4 regions of the Streptomyces sp. NPDC096193 genome follow, and region 3 is predicted to be linked to each of the others. Evidence: riboswitches for the same ligand, from Rfam matches in the RefSeq annotation. Region 3 holds a riboswitch; each other region holds the start of a gene.
The links. Region 3 has a riboswitch for cyclic di-AMP ahead of ABTX78_RS02255 (C40 family peptidase). Riboswitches for the same ligand answer to the same signal wherever they lie in the genome.
Positions count from the first base shown of each region.

Region 1: linked by a shared signal. The riboswitch ahead of ABTX78_RS23515 (M23 family metallopeptidase) and the one ahead of ABTX78_RS02255 (C40 family peptidase) in region 3 are both predicted to bind cyclic di-AMP.
Region 2: linked by a shared signal. The riboswitch ahead of ABTX78_RS06870 (C40 family peptidase) and the one ahead of ABTX78_RS02255 (C40 family peptidase) in region 3 are both predicted to bind cyclic di-AMP.
Region 4: linked by a shared signal. The riboswitch ahead of ABTX78_RS33040 (transglycosylase SLT domain-containing protein) and the one ahead of ABTX78_RS02255 (C40 family peptidase) in region 3 are both predicted to bind cyclic di-AMP.

Region 1 is NZ_JBEOSJ010000017.1:6,644-9,844, reverse strand. It holds gene ABTX78_RS23520 (SGNH/GDSL hydrolase family protein) at 1-463, opposite strand, end outside; gene ABTX78_RS23515 (M23 family metallopeptidase) at 625-1,575, opposite strand; cyclic di-AMP (ydaO/yuaA leader) riboswitch at 1,580-1,732, opposite strand; gene ABTX78_RS23510 (alpha-galactosidase) at 2,048-3,201, opposite strand, start outside.
Region 2 is NZ_JBEOSJ010000003.1:306,303-309,503, forward strand. It holds gene ABTX78_RS06865 (hypothetical protein) at 1-243, shown strand, start outside; gene ABTX78_RS06870 (C40 family peptidase) at 342-1,541, opposite strand; cyclic di-AMP (ydaO/yuaA leader) riboswitch at 1,544-1,707, opposite strand; gene pcrA (DNA helicase PcrA) at 2,060-3,201, shown strand, end outside.
Region 3 is NZ_JBEOSJ010000001.1:494,998-498,198, forward strand. It holds gene ABTX78_RS02245 (ATP-dependent Clp protease proteolytic subunit) at 96-731, shown strand; gene ABTX78_RS02250 (hypothetical protein) at 741-1,049, shown strand; cyclic di-AMP (ydaO/yuaA leader) riboswitch at 1,396-1,552, shown strand; gene ABTX78_RS02255 (C40 family peptidase) at 1,556-2,032, shown strand; gene ABTX78_RS02260 (LysE family translocator) at 2,207-2,836, opposite strand; gene ABTX78_RS02265 (LysR family transcriptional regulator) at 2,919-3,201, shown strand, end outside.
Region 4 is NZ_JBEOSJ010000036.1:26,251-29,451, reverse strand. It holds gene ABTX78_RS33050 (DUF6233 domain-containing protein) at 1-551, opposite strand, end outside; gene ABTX78_RS33045 (DUF1232 domain-containing protein) at 690-1,025, shown strand; gene ABTX78_RS33040 (transglycosylase SLT domain-containing protein) at 1,128-1,943, opposite strand; cyclic di-AMP (ydaO/yuaA leader) riboswitch at 1,946-2,100, opposite strand; gene ABTX78_RS33035 (helix-turn-helix transcriptional regulator) at 2,549-3,196, opposite strand; gene ABTX78_RS33030 (threonine synthase) at 3,193-3,201, opposite strand, start outside.

The DNA.
Region 1 (3,201 bases), on a different contig from region 3:
TGGCCCGGACATGGGCCGTGTACGTGGCGATCTTGCCGCGCAGATGGCGCAGCACCGGCACACCGCGGGTGTCGAACCCGGTGGTGACCATCACCGTCCCGACGGCGCCCGTGAGGTCGGCGACGGCCCGCTCGAATCGTTCGGCCACATGGTCGGGGTCGCTGCCCGGGCGGATGATGTCGTTGCCGCCGGCGCAGAACGTCACCAGGTCGGGGGCGAGTTCCTTCGCCCGCGGCACCTGCTCCGCGACGATCTGGTCGAGCAGCCGGCCACGCACGGCGAGGTTGGCGTAGCGAAAGGTGTGTTCGGGCATCCGGTCGTCGAGCAGGACCGCGAACCGGTCCGCCCAGCCGACGAACGCCCCGTCCGGTCCCGGGTCCCCGACGCCTTCGGTGAAGCTGTCACCGATCGCCGCGTACGACCCGATTGCGCCTGTTTCGTCTGTTCTCGAATCGTCTGCCACAAGGACTCATCCTGTCCTCACGGGTGTGGCCTACGCGACCGTAAGGAGGGGTTGACGGTGCGTGATCTTTGCCACCGGTCAAGTTTCGACAAGCGCGGAATACGCCGAATCCCCTCGTGCCGAAATGGTCGGTACGAGGGGATTCGGACGTTGTGCGTACGTCAGAGAGAAACGCCGTGCTGGCGCAGGTACGACACCGGGTCCATGTCCGAGCCGTAGCTCGGGCCGGTGCGGATCTCGAAGTGCAGGTGCGGGCCACTGGAGTTGCCCGTGGAGCCCGAGAGGCCGATCTGCTGTCCACCGCTCACGTTCTGACCCGCGGAGACGGTCAGCGACGAGAGGTGGGCGTACTGGGAGTAGGTGCCGTCGGTGTGCTGGATGACGACCTCGTTGCCGTACGCACCGCTCCACCCGGCGGAGACGACGCTGCCCGGGCCCACGGACTTGACCGTGGTGCCGGTGGACGCGGCGAAGTCGATACCGGTGTGGTAGCCGCTGGACCACATGGCGCCGGAAGCGCGGTAGGGGGTCGTGACGGCGGCGGAGTCCAGCGGCGCGGAGTAGCCGGAGGCGTTCTCCTGCGGCGCGGACTCGGCCGAGTCGCTCGTCGAGGCCTTCGAGGCCGTTTCGCTCGCGCGGGACTCGCCGCGGGAGGCGCGGTCCTCGGTGTCCGAGGCCTTCGGCTTCGCGGGCGCAGCCTTCTGTGCCGGCTTCTCGGCGGGCCGCTCCTCGGCCTTGGCGCCGAGGGTGAGCTTGAGGCCCGGGTGGATCAGCGCGGGGTCGTCGCCCACGGCGGCGCGGTTGTCCGCGTACAGCTTCTGCCAGCCGCCGCGCACGTCGTGCTCGGCGGCGATCTTGGACAGATAGTCACCGGCGACGACGCGGTACGACGTGGGGGCGGCCTGCTTCTGCGCGGTGGAAGCGGCCGGAGCCGCGGCCGCCTTCTGCGGAGCGACGGCCGGGGCCGCGGCGGGAGCGGCCTTGTCCGCGGCGTGGGCGCCTGCCGCACCCATCAGCGGGAGGGCGATGGCTGCGCCACCGGTGCCCGCGGCGACGAAACCGCGGGAGATGGAACGGGACTTGGGACGGCGGTGCTTACCCTTTCCGGGCATGGCGCATTCCTCTCCGGCGCCGGCGAGGTGAGCTGTCGGGTTCGGGCTGGAGATGCCCGGTCACGTTGCTGCGTGACTTCACCCCGAGCCGTCCGGAGCACCGGACGGCGTACTACCTGGGTCCCCCGCTCCTGCCACACGTGGGTGGGTGGGTATTCCGGTCGGCGGCAGGATTAGGCGGTCCGTCCGGATTGCCGTGACCGTAAGCGAGCATTGCGGACGGGAACAAGCCACCTCTTTTTCCGATCACGGGCCACATGCATATCGGACGGGAAATTCCGGTCACACTCCGTGGACGAAGGAGCGTCAACTTCCTTCTGATGTCGCAGTTCTGGCCGGCGGATCCGCCACGGTCCGTCACGAATGAGATCCTGCTCACGGGCCTTTTCCCATCTCTATTCCAGACGGGGCAGGCTATGGCGAACAGTTCAATTCGGACAGAAAACCCAGATGCAAATAATGGTGAGCGGTATCAGCCAATTCGGCGCAACCTGATCACCGTGGCGTCCATGTCACCCGTCAGCCCGGTCCGCAGCCCGTGGTGCAGCAGCACCGATCCCCGGTGCACCTGCGCCGTGTCCGGGCTCTGGTAGGCGGCGGCCGGGTCGAGACCGCGCAGCCTCAGCCGCGGCGGCTGCTCGCCGTAGTGCTGCGCCTGGAGCCAGGCGAGGACGACGGTCTCGTCCCCGCGCGTGTACTGCACGGCGCTGAGCCCGCCCTCCGGCGCCCGCAGCCGGTAGAGGTCTCCGTGCTGCACGACCGGCCGGATCTTCTTGTAGAGCTCCACCCAGTCGCGCGCCTCGGTCAGCTCCTCCTCGGTCCACTCGGTCAGGTCGCCACCCACCCCGAGCACACCCGCCATCGCGCTGACGAAGCGGAAGCGCAGACTGCTGAACCGCCCGTTGAGCTGGACGTTGGGGCTGTCGGTGACCCAGGCGGCCATCACCCGCGCGGGGTGGATCTGGGTGAAGCCGTCCTGGATGGCGAGCCGGTCCAGCGGGTCGGTGTTGTCCGAAGTCCACACCTGGTCGGTGCGGGAGAGGATGCCCAGATCGATCCGGCCGCCGCCGCCGGAGCAGGACTCGAACGCCACACCGGGGTGTGCGGCCCGCAGCCGCTCCAGAAGCGCGTAGAGGGCGTCGACGTGTTCCACCCACAACCGCTGCGGATAGTCCTCACCGGGCCAGCCGGCGTCCGTGAAGCAGCGGTTGAAGTCCCACTTCACGTAGTCGATCGGTGCGCTGGTGAGCAGCGTGTCCAACTGTTCCCACAGGTAGCCCTGCACGTCCTGGCGGGCCAGGTTCAGGACGAGCTGGTTGCGGAGCTCGGTCCTGGTCCGTCCGGGGTGGTGCTGCACCCAGTCGGGGTGCGCCCGGTAGAGACCGCTGTCGGCGTTGACCATCTCCGGCTCGACCCAGATGCCGAACTGCATGCCCAGGTCGTGCACTTCGTCCGCGAGCGGCCGCAGACCGTTCGGGAAGCGGTCCGGGTTGGGGGTCCAGTCGCCGAGGCCGGCGCGATCGCTCGTCCGCTGCCCGAACCAGGCGTCGTCGACCACGAACAGCTCGACGCCCATGTCCGCGGCCCGCCGGGCGAGCGCGCGCTGCTGGTCCTCCGAGATGTCGA
Region 2 (3,201 bases), on a different contig from region 3:
AGCCCGGCGATGCTGCACGGCGCGCTGACGATGCTCGTCACGGGTGTGGCGCTGGTGGGCCTCAACCAGGCGGACGACCAGACGGTGAACAACCTCAAGATCGGCATCAAGCTGGCGGTGCTGGTGGTGATCCTGGGTCTGGTCTACGTCAAGCGGGACGAGGAGTCGGTGGAGAAGCCGCTGTTCGCCGCGGTGGGCGGGCTGACGGTCGCGAACATCTTCATCGCCACGCTGTGGACGTGAGCGCGCCGCACCGGACATGAGAGCGCCCGGGCTCCGGGCGCTGGGGGCATGAGAACGCCCGGGCACCCTCGGGCCCGGGCGTCCGGTGTGCGGCCGGCTCAGGCCGGGCGAACACTGCCGTGGATCGGCATGGAGAAGATCGACTCCTCGCGGACATTCGACCCCGGCTTCGGGGCGTGGATCATCTTGCCGTCACCGATGTAGATGCCCACGTGGCTGATGTCGTCGTAGAAGAAGACCAGGTCCCCCGGGAGCAGATCCTTCGTCTCGACCCGCTTGCCCGTCTTCACCTGGTCCCAGGTCGTGCGCGGCAGGCTCACCCCCGCCGTCTTCCAGGCGGCCTGCGTCAGCCCCGAGCAGTCGTACGAGCTGGGACCGGCCGCGCCCCAGACGTACGGCTTGCCGATCTGGGCGCGCGCGAAGCCGAGGACCTTGGCGGCCTTGGCGGTGGAGGTGCCGTCGGAAGAACCGGAACCGGAACCGGATCCGGAGCCGGAGCCGGAACCCGTGCCGGTCCCGGGCGCCGTGCCCGTACCGCCGCCCTGGTTCTGCTCACGCTCCTTCTCCCGGCGCTGCCGCTCCGCCTCGGCCTTCGCCTCCTGCTCGGCCTTCTGCTCCGCCTTGCGGCGGGCCTCCTCCGCCTTCTTGCGCTCGATCGCGGCCAGCCGCGCCTTCTCCTCGGCGGTCAGCCTCGACAGCAGTTCGCGCGCCTCGGCGAGCTTCCCCTGCACGTCCTGCTTGCTGGTGCGCAGCGCCCGCTGCGACCGGGTGAGGGACTCCAGGCTCTCGGTCGCCGCGGCTCGCTGCTTGGCGGCGGCGGCCCGCTGGGTCTCGTAGTCGGCGATCACATCCCGCTGACGGTCCGTCATGCGGTCCATCAGCTGGGTCTGGTCGAAGTACTGCTGGGGGCTGTCCGCGAAGAGCAGCGCGGCGGTCGGGGTGACCGCGCCCGTGCGGTACTGCGCGGCCGCGTAGGTGCCGAGGACCTGCCGGGACTCGTTCAGCTTCTCCGTGCGCCGCGCGTTCTCGTCGAGGAGCTTGCCGACCTGCCGCCGCTTCTCCTCCGTCGCCTCTTTCACCTGGTTGTACTTCTGCGTCTCGGTGCCGGCCTGCCGGTACAGGTCATCGACCTTCTTCTGCACCTCTTCGACCGACGGCTTCGGGTCGCTCGGCGCCGCGTTGGCGCTCTGCGTCGACAGCAGCGTGACGGATGCGAGGGCTGCCGTCGTGAAACCGACGGCGGGGGAGGTCTTCACGGTTCGACTTCGCGTTCTGCGATGCGACGCCAAGGCCGACATCTCCTTCTTCCGTTGACCGCCTACCGGGTTAGCTGTCGGGTTCGGGCGGAACGGAAGATCGCCCTACGGACCGTGCTGGTGCGGGTCCGATTCACCCCGGTTGTGCATGGTGGGTCCCCGGTTCCGAACTTCTTTGGGAAAAGCTCGAATTCGGCGCTGACTGCCCGTTTGGCGTGGATCGCCGCGGGGGACGGGCTGCCTGATCGAGCACGCTAACCAACTCGTGTGGCTCCTGTGAAGGTTGATGTTCGATATGCCCGATACATTTTCGTGACCTTATCGATCGGGCGGTCGGCATGCTCGCCGAGTGACGCAATGCGTTCGAAAAGGTGCAGAGTGTGGCCGGAGTCGCGCGTGATCGGGTGCATCGGTGGTACGGGAGCGGACGTACGGCTTCGAACGCGCCGCGTCGTCCCGGCGCTCGGGGACGCACCGCCGTGACGCCCGGGCGGGGTCGCGGCGGCCGTATGGCAATGCGGCCGCGAGCTGTCAGTGCCGCGGCCTAGACTCGTAGAGCGATGAGCAGCCTCTTTGACGACAGTTTCCTGGCGAACCTCCAGCACACCTCGGAGGAGCCCCCGCCGCACCCCGAGGAGCCCGGAGACGGGCCCGGAGAGGAGATCCCGGACGATCTCTTCCAGGGTGCGTTCGACGTGCCCCCGGCCCGGGACGCCCACCACGGCAACGGCGCCCCGCGCACGATCGTGGACCCCGCGGCCCTGCTGGACGGACTGAACGAACAGCAGCGCGCCGCCGTGGTGCACACCGGATCGCCGCTGCTCATCGTGGCCGGCGCCGGTTCCGGCAAGACCCGGGTGCTCACGCACCGGATCGCTCATCTGCTGGGGACGCGCAGCGTCCACCCCGGCCAGATACTGGCCATCACCTTCACCAACAAGGCCGCCGGCGAGATGAAGGAGCGCGTCGAGCAGCTGGTCGGCCCGCGCGCCAACGCGATGTGGGTCATGACCTTCCACAGCGCCTGCGTCCGCATCCTGCGCCGGGAGTCCAAGAAGCTCGGCTTCACCTCGTCGTTCTCGATCTATGACGCGGCCGACTCCAAGCGACTGATGGCGCTCGTCTGCCGTGATCTGGATCTCGACCCCAAGAAGTTCCCGCCGAAGGCCTTCAGCGCCAAGATCTCGAACCTCAAGAACGAGCTGATCGACGAGGAGAGCTACGCCGACCAGGTCGGCGGAGGCAGCGAGGCCGAGGGCTCCGGCGGAGGCTTCGACAGGACGCTGGCCGAGGCGTACCGGATGTACCAGGCGCGGCTGCGCGAGGCCAACGCCCTGGACTTCGACGACATCATCATGACCACCGTCCACCTGCTCCAGGCGTTCCCGGACGTCGCCGAGCACTACCAGCGGCGCTTCCGCCATGTGCTGGTGGACGAGTACCAGGACACCAACCACGCTCAGTACACGCTCGTACGCGAGCTGGTGGGCACCGGGCAGGAGGACCTGCCCCCCGCCGAGCTGTGCGTCGTCGGCGACGCCGACCAGTCGATCTACGCCTTCCGCGGCGCGACCATCCGCAACATCCTCCAGTTCGAGGAGGACTACCCGGACGCGAAGACGATCCTGCTGGAGCAGAACTACCGCTCGACCCAGACGATCCTCTCCGCCGCCAACGCCGTCATCGAGCGCAACGAGAGCCG
Region 3 (3,201 bases):
GCTCCCCATCATAACCGCCTGTACGTCCTGTACATTTTGCACAGACCGTGCCAGGCGCGCACGGAGGAGACGCACTCATGGAGAAGAGGCTCGCCATGCACCGTCCGGTCGCCCGTCATGTCCTGCCGCAGTTCACCGAGCGCACGAGTTCGGGGACCCGCACGCTCGACCCGTACGCCAAGCTCCTGGAGGAGCGGATCGTCTTCCTCGGAACCGAGGTGGACGACACCGCGGCCAACGATGTGATCGCCCAGCTCCTGCACCTCGAGTACGCGGCCCCGGACCGGGACATCTCGCTGTACATCAACTCCCCCGGCGGCTCGCTCAGCGCCATGGCCGCGATCTACGACACGATGCAGGTCGTCACCTGCGACGTGGAGACGACCTGCCTGGGCCAGGCCGCGTCGACGGCCGCCCTGCTGCTCGCCGCCGGCGCGCCGGGGAAACGGATGGCACTGCCGGGTGCGCGGATCGTCGTGCAACAGCCCGCGATCGAGGAGCCGTTGCGGGGCCAGCCGTCCGATCTGGACATCGCGGCACAGGAGTTGCTGCGGCTGCGGGCCCAACTGGCCGCGATGCTCGTGACGCACACCGGCCAGGCGGCCGAGCGGATCGCGGCCGACCTGGAGCGCGTCAAGGTCTTCGACGCCGAGGCGGCCAAGGAGTACGGGCTGCTGGATCACGTCATCCGGAACCGCAAGACGTCGCTCTCCGCGCCCGGTTCACGGTGAGTGCGCGCGATGCTGCTGCCCGAACTGCCACCGCTGCCCGCGCTGACACGCGCCGAGGGCGAACTGATCGACAGCTATCTCGAAGGCGTCGACCTGCTGGGCCGGATCAATCCGGCCCGCGCAACCCACACGTACGGCGCACTGCGTGCGGCCCAGGCGCTCATCGGCCGGGCGAGCGCCCTGCGGGACGCCCTGACGCTCATGCACCTGCGCGGCGAGAGCGAGGTGCACCCGGCGACTCTCGGCCAGGCGCTGCGGGTTCTCGACGGCGACCGGAGGACGCGACGAGTGACCTTGCCGCCCTCGACGGAGAACTGACGGCGCCTCGGATGGCGTCAACCGCCAAATGTGTATGAGATTTTGTACCCCATTCGGTGGAGTCGTTGCACCCTATATGCCTACGGTCAACTTGCGCACCATGACTACCGATCTGGCGGAATGACACATTCCGGTGCTGGTACGGGCGTCCTCGGTTGTCGCTCGGCGAGCCGCGGAACACCTCTGTCCACCCGAACAGGTGAGTGGTGGCGAAACTCACATATCGCCGTTTCAGCTCGGAAATCCGGCACTCCATGGGTCAAGATCCCTGGGACGACAAGCCCCCGTCACCTCGGCGGGGCGGTCCGGGCGGACGCCGAGTCCTGCCGCCGATCCGGACGTCTGGTCGACAGAAGTGCTTCGGCAGGAGTGGAGGACCCGAGCAACACGGGGCAGCCGGAAAGTCCGGCCGTCCCTCGGGGTGAAGCCGCACTATGCAGCCGGGCACCTTCGTCCGCCCGAACCCGACAGGTCATCCTTCACAGGCGGCTGACGAAGGGTTGCGCATGAGTGCGCAGAAGCATGTCCCGTTCTTGATGACACGGGCGGGTGCCGTATCGGCCCTGACCCTGGCCGCCGTCGGCGGCTCCATGCTCGTGCCGGGTGCCTCGTCGGAGGCGTACGCAGCAACCACCCACGCCGGCAAGGCGTTGAAGGTGGCCGCGTCGAAGAAGGGCGCGCCGTACAAGTACGGCGCCATGGGCCCCTCCCGCTTCGACTGCTCCGGCCTGACGCTGTACTCGTACAAAAGGGCGGGCAAGAAGCTCCCCCGTACGGCCCAGCAGCAATACAACAAGACGCGCCATATCAGGGCCTCTTCACGGCAGGTGGGAGACCTCGTCTTCTTCCATTCCGGCAGCAGCGTCTATCACGTGGGTATCTACGCCGGCAGCGGGAAGATCTGGCACTCCCCCAAGACCGGTTCCTGGGTGAAGCTGGAGAAGATCTGGACCAAGAGCGTCTGGTACGGGCGCGTCGGCTGACGGCGCGCCATCAAGGGTGTACCGGCGGGCGGTTGTCCCGGCCCGCCGGTGTGCCCGGTGTCCCGGCCCGCCGGTGTGCCCGGGCAACGCCCGGTGCCGTGATGCCCCGTGCCGTGACGCCCGGTGCCGATAAGGACGCATGCCGATGAGGACGCGTGCCCATGACGCCGGGCCTCAGTGCGTCAGCGGCTGGACGAGCAGTGTCGCGCCCAGCGCCGTGAGCGCGCCGCCGGTGACGCCCTCCACGGTACGGGTGGCCCGCGGCCTGCGCAGCCATGGGCCGAGCCGGTCCACCAGCAGCGCCACCAGAGGGAACCAGGCCAGGGCGAGCGCGACGACGATCGTCGCCAGCAGCAGCGTGCGCGGCAGTACTGGGGCGCCCGCCGGCACGAACTGCGGCAGCAGGCTGAGGAAGAGCACCGGGGCTTTCGGGTTCAGCACATTGGTCAGGAATCCCTGCCGCAGAGCGCGACGGGTCCCGCCGGCCGTCGCCCCGCCCTCGTCCGCCACGACGGGCCGGGGCCGCAGCGCCGAGCGCACCGCCCGCACTCCCAGGTAGAGCACATACGCTCCGCCGGCGATCTGGAGCGTGCGGAAGAGAACCGGCACGGCGACGAGAACCGCCGCGAGCCCGGCCACCGCCAGCGCGGTGTGCACCAGCAGACCTCCTGCCACCCCGACGGCCGAGGCCACGCCGGCGCGCCGCGAGGCCAGCGCGTTGCGTACGACGACGGTGAAGTCCGCGCCCGGCATGGCGACCATGCCCGCGGCTATCCCGGTGAAGGCAACCAGTTGAGCGTCCATGGCAGCCATCCTGGACCTGCGCAGACCTTAGTGTGTATGGGGAATTTCCTGGGTCTGACCAAAGAAACGCTTTAGGGGTGCCATGTACGACCCGACACGGCTCGCGGCGCTGGTGGCGGTCGCCGAGGCCGGTTCGATCACCCAGGCCGCCGTGCGCCTCGGCTACACCCCGCCCGCGCTCTCCCAGCAGCTGGCCAAACTGGAGTGCGAGGCGGGCGCGGCCCTCCTGGTCCGGCACCATCGCGGTACCCGCCTCACCGCCGCGGGCGAGGTGCTCGCGACCCGCGCCCGGCGAGTGCTGGACGAGATGGACCAGGCGCGTCACGAGCTGGCCCGGCTGTCGGGACTGTCCGGCGGACGGCTGC
Region 4 (3,201 bases), on a different contig from region 3:
AACGGGGTCAGGGTTTCGGCGGCGCCGCACTTCGCGCAGGCTCTGGTGCCCGGGCGCCGGAGCACCATCAGGGTCTGGTCGAGGTCGAGTACATCGCCGTCGTCCGCGTCCTCGCAGTCATGGACGTGCACCACGTTCCAGCCGGGGCGGCCGCGTTCCCGCGGCAACCGCTCGATGCGCCAGGCCCGCCGCGACTCACCCGCCTCCACCGCGGGGGTTGCCGCGGGGATGAGCACCCCGTCCGGCTCGGGTGCGGGTGCCGCGGCAGCGGGCGGTACCGCAGCGGCAGTTGCGGACGCGGACGCCGGTGCCGCCTGCTGGGTGGGGATGTCCTCGTACGGGACACCCTCCATGGGCCGGACGTATTCGGCGGGCACCCACAGCGCCAACTCGGCCGGCTCCACCCACTCCTCGGCCGTCGTCCGCCACATGGGCACACCGACCTGGTACATCCATCCGCGCGAGGTCTGGAGCCGGGAGTGCACCAGGCCACGGACCTCCTGTCCGTCCGGGAGAACCACCACGATCGGCGGCAGCGGGTCTGCGTTCATCCCCCCACCGTACGTCGTGACCCCTGAGCGGCGCGGGTCACCGGTTCGAGGGACAACTGCCCCCGTATGCCCATGGACGCCGGCGCGGAGGGAACACGGGTAGAGACGGACCGGCGTCCACCCCGAGGAGACCGCACGATGAGTACCGAACTGACGGTCACTCTGATCGTCGCAGCGGCTGTGGTTCTGGCGATGCTGGTGGTGACCGTGGTGCTGGCGGTCAGGGTGGTGAAGGCGCGCGCCGTGCTGCGCGAGGCCGGGGTGCCGCTGAAGAACAAGGCACTCTTCTGGGGCTCGCTCGTCTACGCCGTCAGCCCGGTCGATCTGCTTCCAGACCCCATCTTTCTCGACGACATAGGAGTGCTCCTGCTGGCGCTGCGGGCTCTGCACTCCGCGGCGGCCGCGGCGCGTGGGCCTCTGCAGGGCTCCGTCCGACGCCGGCGGTCGCTCGAGAAGCCCCTGGAGAAACTCTGAGGTTCGCGAAAGCGCCGAGGCGCCGGTCCCCCGTCAGGTGGGACCGGCGCCTCGGCGCTGCTGGGCCGCGCCGTGTCAGGCCTCGGCTCAGTGGGCGGCGGCTCAGTAGGGACCGTTCACGTTGTCGATCGAGCCGTAGCGGTCGGCGGCGTAGTTGCACGCGGCGGTGATGTTGGCGACGGGGTCGTAGCTGTCCATCGCCGTGCCGGGCACGTGGTAGGCCAGGAACGTCGGCTGGATGACCTGGAGCAGACCCTTGGAGGGGGTTCCGGCCGCAGCGTTGGAGTCCCAGTTGTTGATCGCCAGCGGGTTGCCCGAGGACTCACGCATGATGTTGCGGTGGATGCCCTCGTACGAGCCGGGGATGCCGTGCTGGGCCATGACGTCCAGCGACTCCTTGATCCAGCCGTCGAGGTCGTTCGTGTAGCTCTTGGCCGGTGCGGCCTGCTCGGCCGGCGCGGCCTTCGCAACGGTCTCGACGGCCGGCGTGGACGCCCGCTCGGAGCGGTCCGCCCGCTCGGTGGAGGTCCTGGCCGGGGTGGGGGCGTCCGCCGTGGCCTTCTTGCCGACGGAGAGCTTCAGGCCGGGGTGGATGAGTGCCGGGTCCGCGCCGACGGCTCTGCGGTTGTCCTGGTAGAGCTTCTTCCAGCCGCCGCTCACGGCGAGCTGGTCCGCGATCGAGGACAGGGAGTCACCGGCGACGACCGAGTAGGTCGAGGGGGCCTTCTTCGCGGGAGCCGGCGCGGCGGGGGCCACGGCCTGGTGGCCCAGGGACGGGTGCGTCGTCGCCGGGGCGGCGCCGGCGGTGGTCGCCCCGATCACCGGGAGGACCAGAGCGGCCCCACCCGTGCCCGCGGCGACAATGCCCCGGGTCAATGAACTGGTCTTGGGACGGCGGTGCTTACCCTTTGCAGCCATGACGCATTCCTCTCCGTCGCCTGCGAGGTGAGCTGTCGGGTGCGGACTGGAGATGCCCGGCCGCATTGAATGCGACTTGACCCCGAGCCGTTCCGGGTTACGGATCGGCGGCTTACCTGGTTCCCCCGCTCCTGCCATGGGTCAGTGGTCGTGGTTTACGGGTGGCGGCAGGATTCGGCGTTCCACCCGGATTGACCGTGACGTTAAGCGAGGCGAGCCGGACGGAACAAGCCCCGAATTCCCGACGTAAACCCCCCGGGATGATCCAATGGGGGTAAATACCGCCGGGCCGCATCGGGCGAGAGGTTCAACTTTCTTTACACAGAACAGATCTGGGCCGACGGGCATTGATCGCGATTTCCCTGCGGAGTGACCCATTTCACTGCAACCAATTGCGAAGTCGAGCAGTCCGCGGGGCCGCACGAAAGAAAGTAAATCCCCTCCGGTTCCCCTAATTCGGACATTGCGCCGCATGGCGAATAATTACCTATGCCATGACTTTTCGGACATAGCCCTGCCCTTTATGCCCGTTTTTCGCGGCCCTCCGCCGTCCGAGCCCCGCATCCGACGCCGCGCGCTGTCCACCGGCAATCACGGAGCAGCCCTCAGCGGAGGTAGTTGTAGACCGTCGCCCGGGAGACGCCCAGGAGGTCCGTGAGCGCCTGCACCGAGTGCTTCACCTGAAGAAAGCCGCGCTCTTTGAGCGAACGCACCAATGCACGCCGGGATGCGGCATCGAGGCTGCGCGGGGTATGACCCCGCGCGGCAGAGAACTCCTCGACAACCGCGCGCAGTTCGCCGCTGCTGCGGGCCCGGAGAGTTTCCTCCAGCGATACGTCGGGCTCCTCGGTTCGCACCAGTCCGGCGAGGCTCCGGGCCGCCGTGGCGAAGAGGGAGACATCCAGATTGAGGCAGATCGCCGCCACATAGTCGCCCCTGCTGTTCTTGAGACCGATGGAAGTGCTCTTGGCGGGACGGCCGTCGGGAAAGCGATTGGGGTAATTCTGAAGAACGCTCGGGTAGTCGGGATCCGCGATCCGGGCGAGGCCGAGTTCGGTCGCCGGGTCACCCACGGTGCGGCCGGACAGGTTGTTCTCGATCGCCCGGACGGCATGGTCCGGATCGCGGAGGTCGTGCAGGACGACCTCGCAGAGCCCCGGGAACATCCGCCCCAGTGCGACGACGATCTTCTCCCCTTCGCGCAGGAGAAGTTCGTCCTCCGCGCGCTCGTGCCCCCGGGCCGCGGCGCTCACGCGAC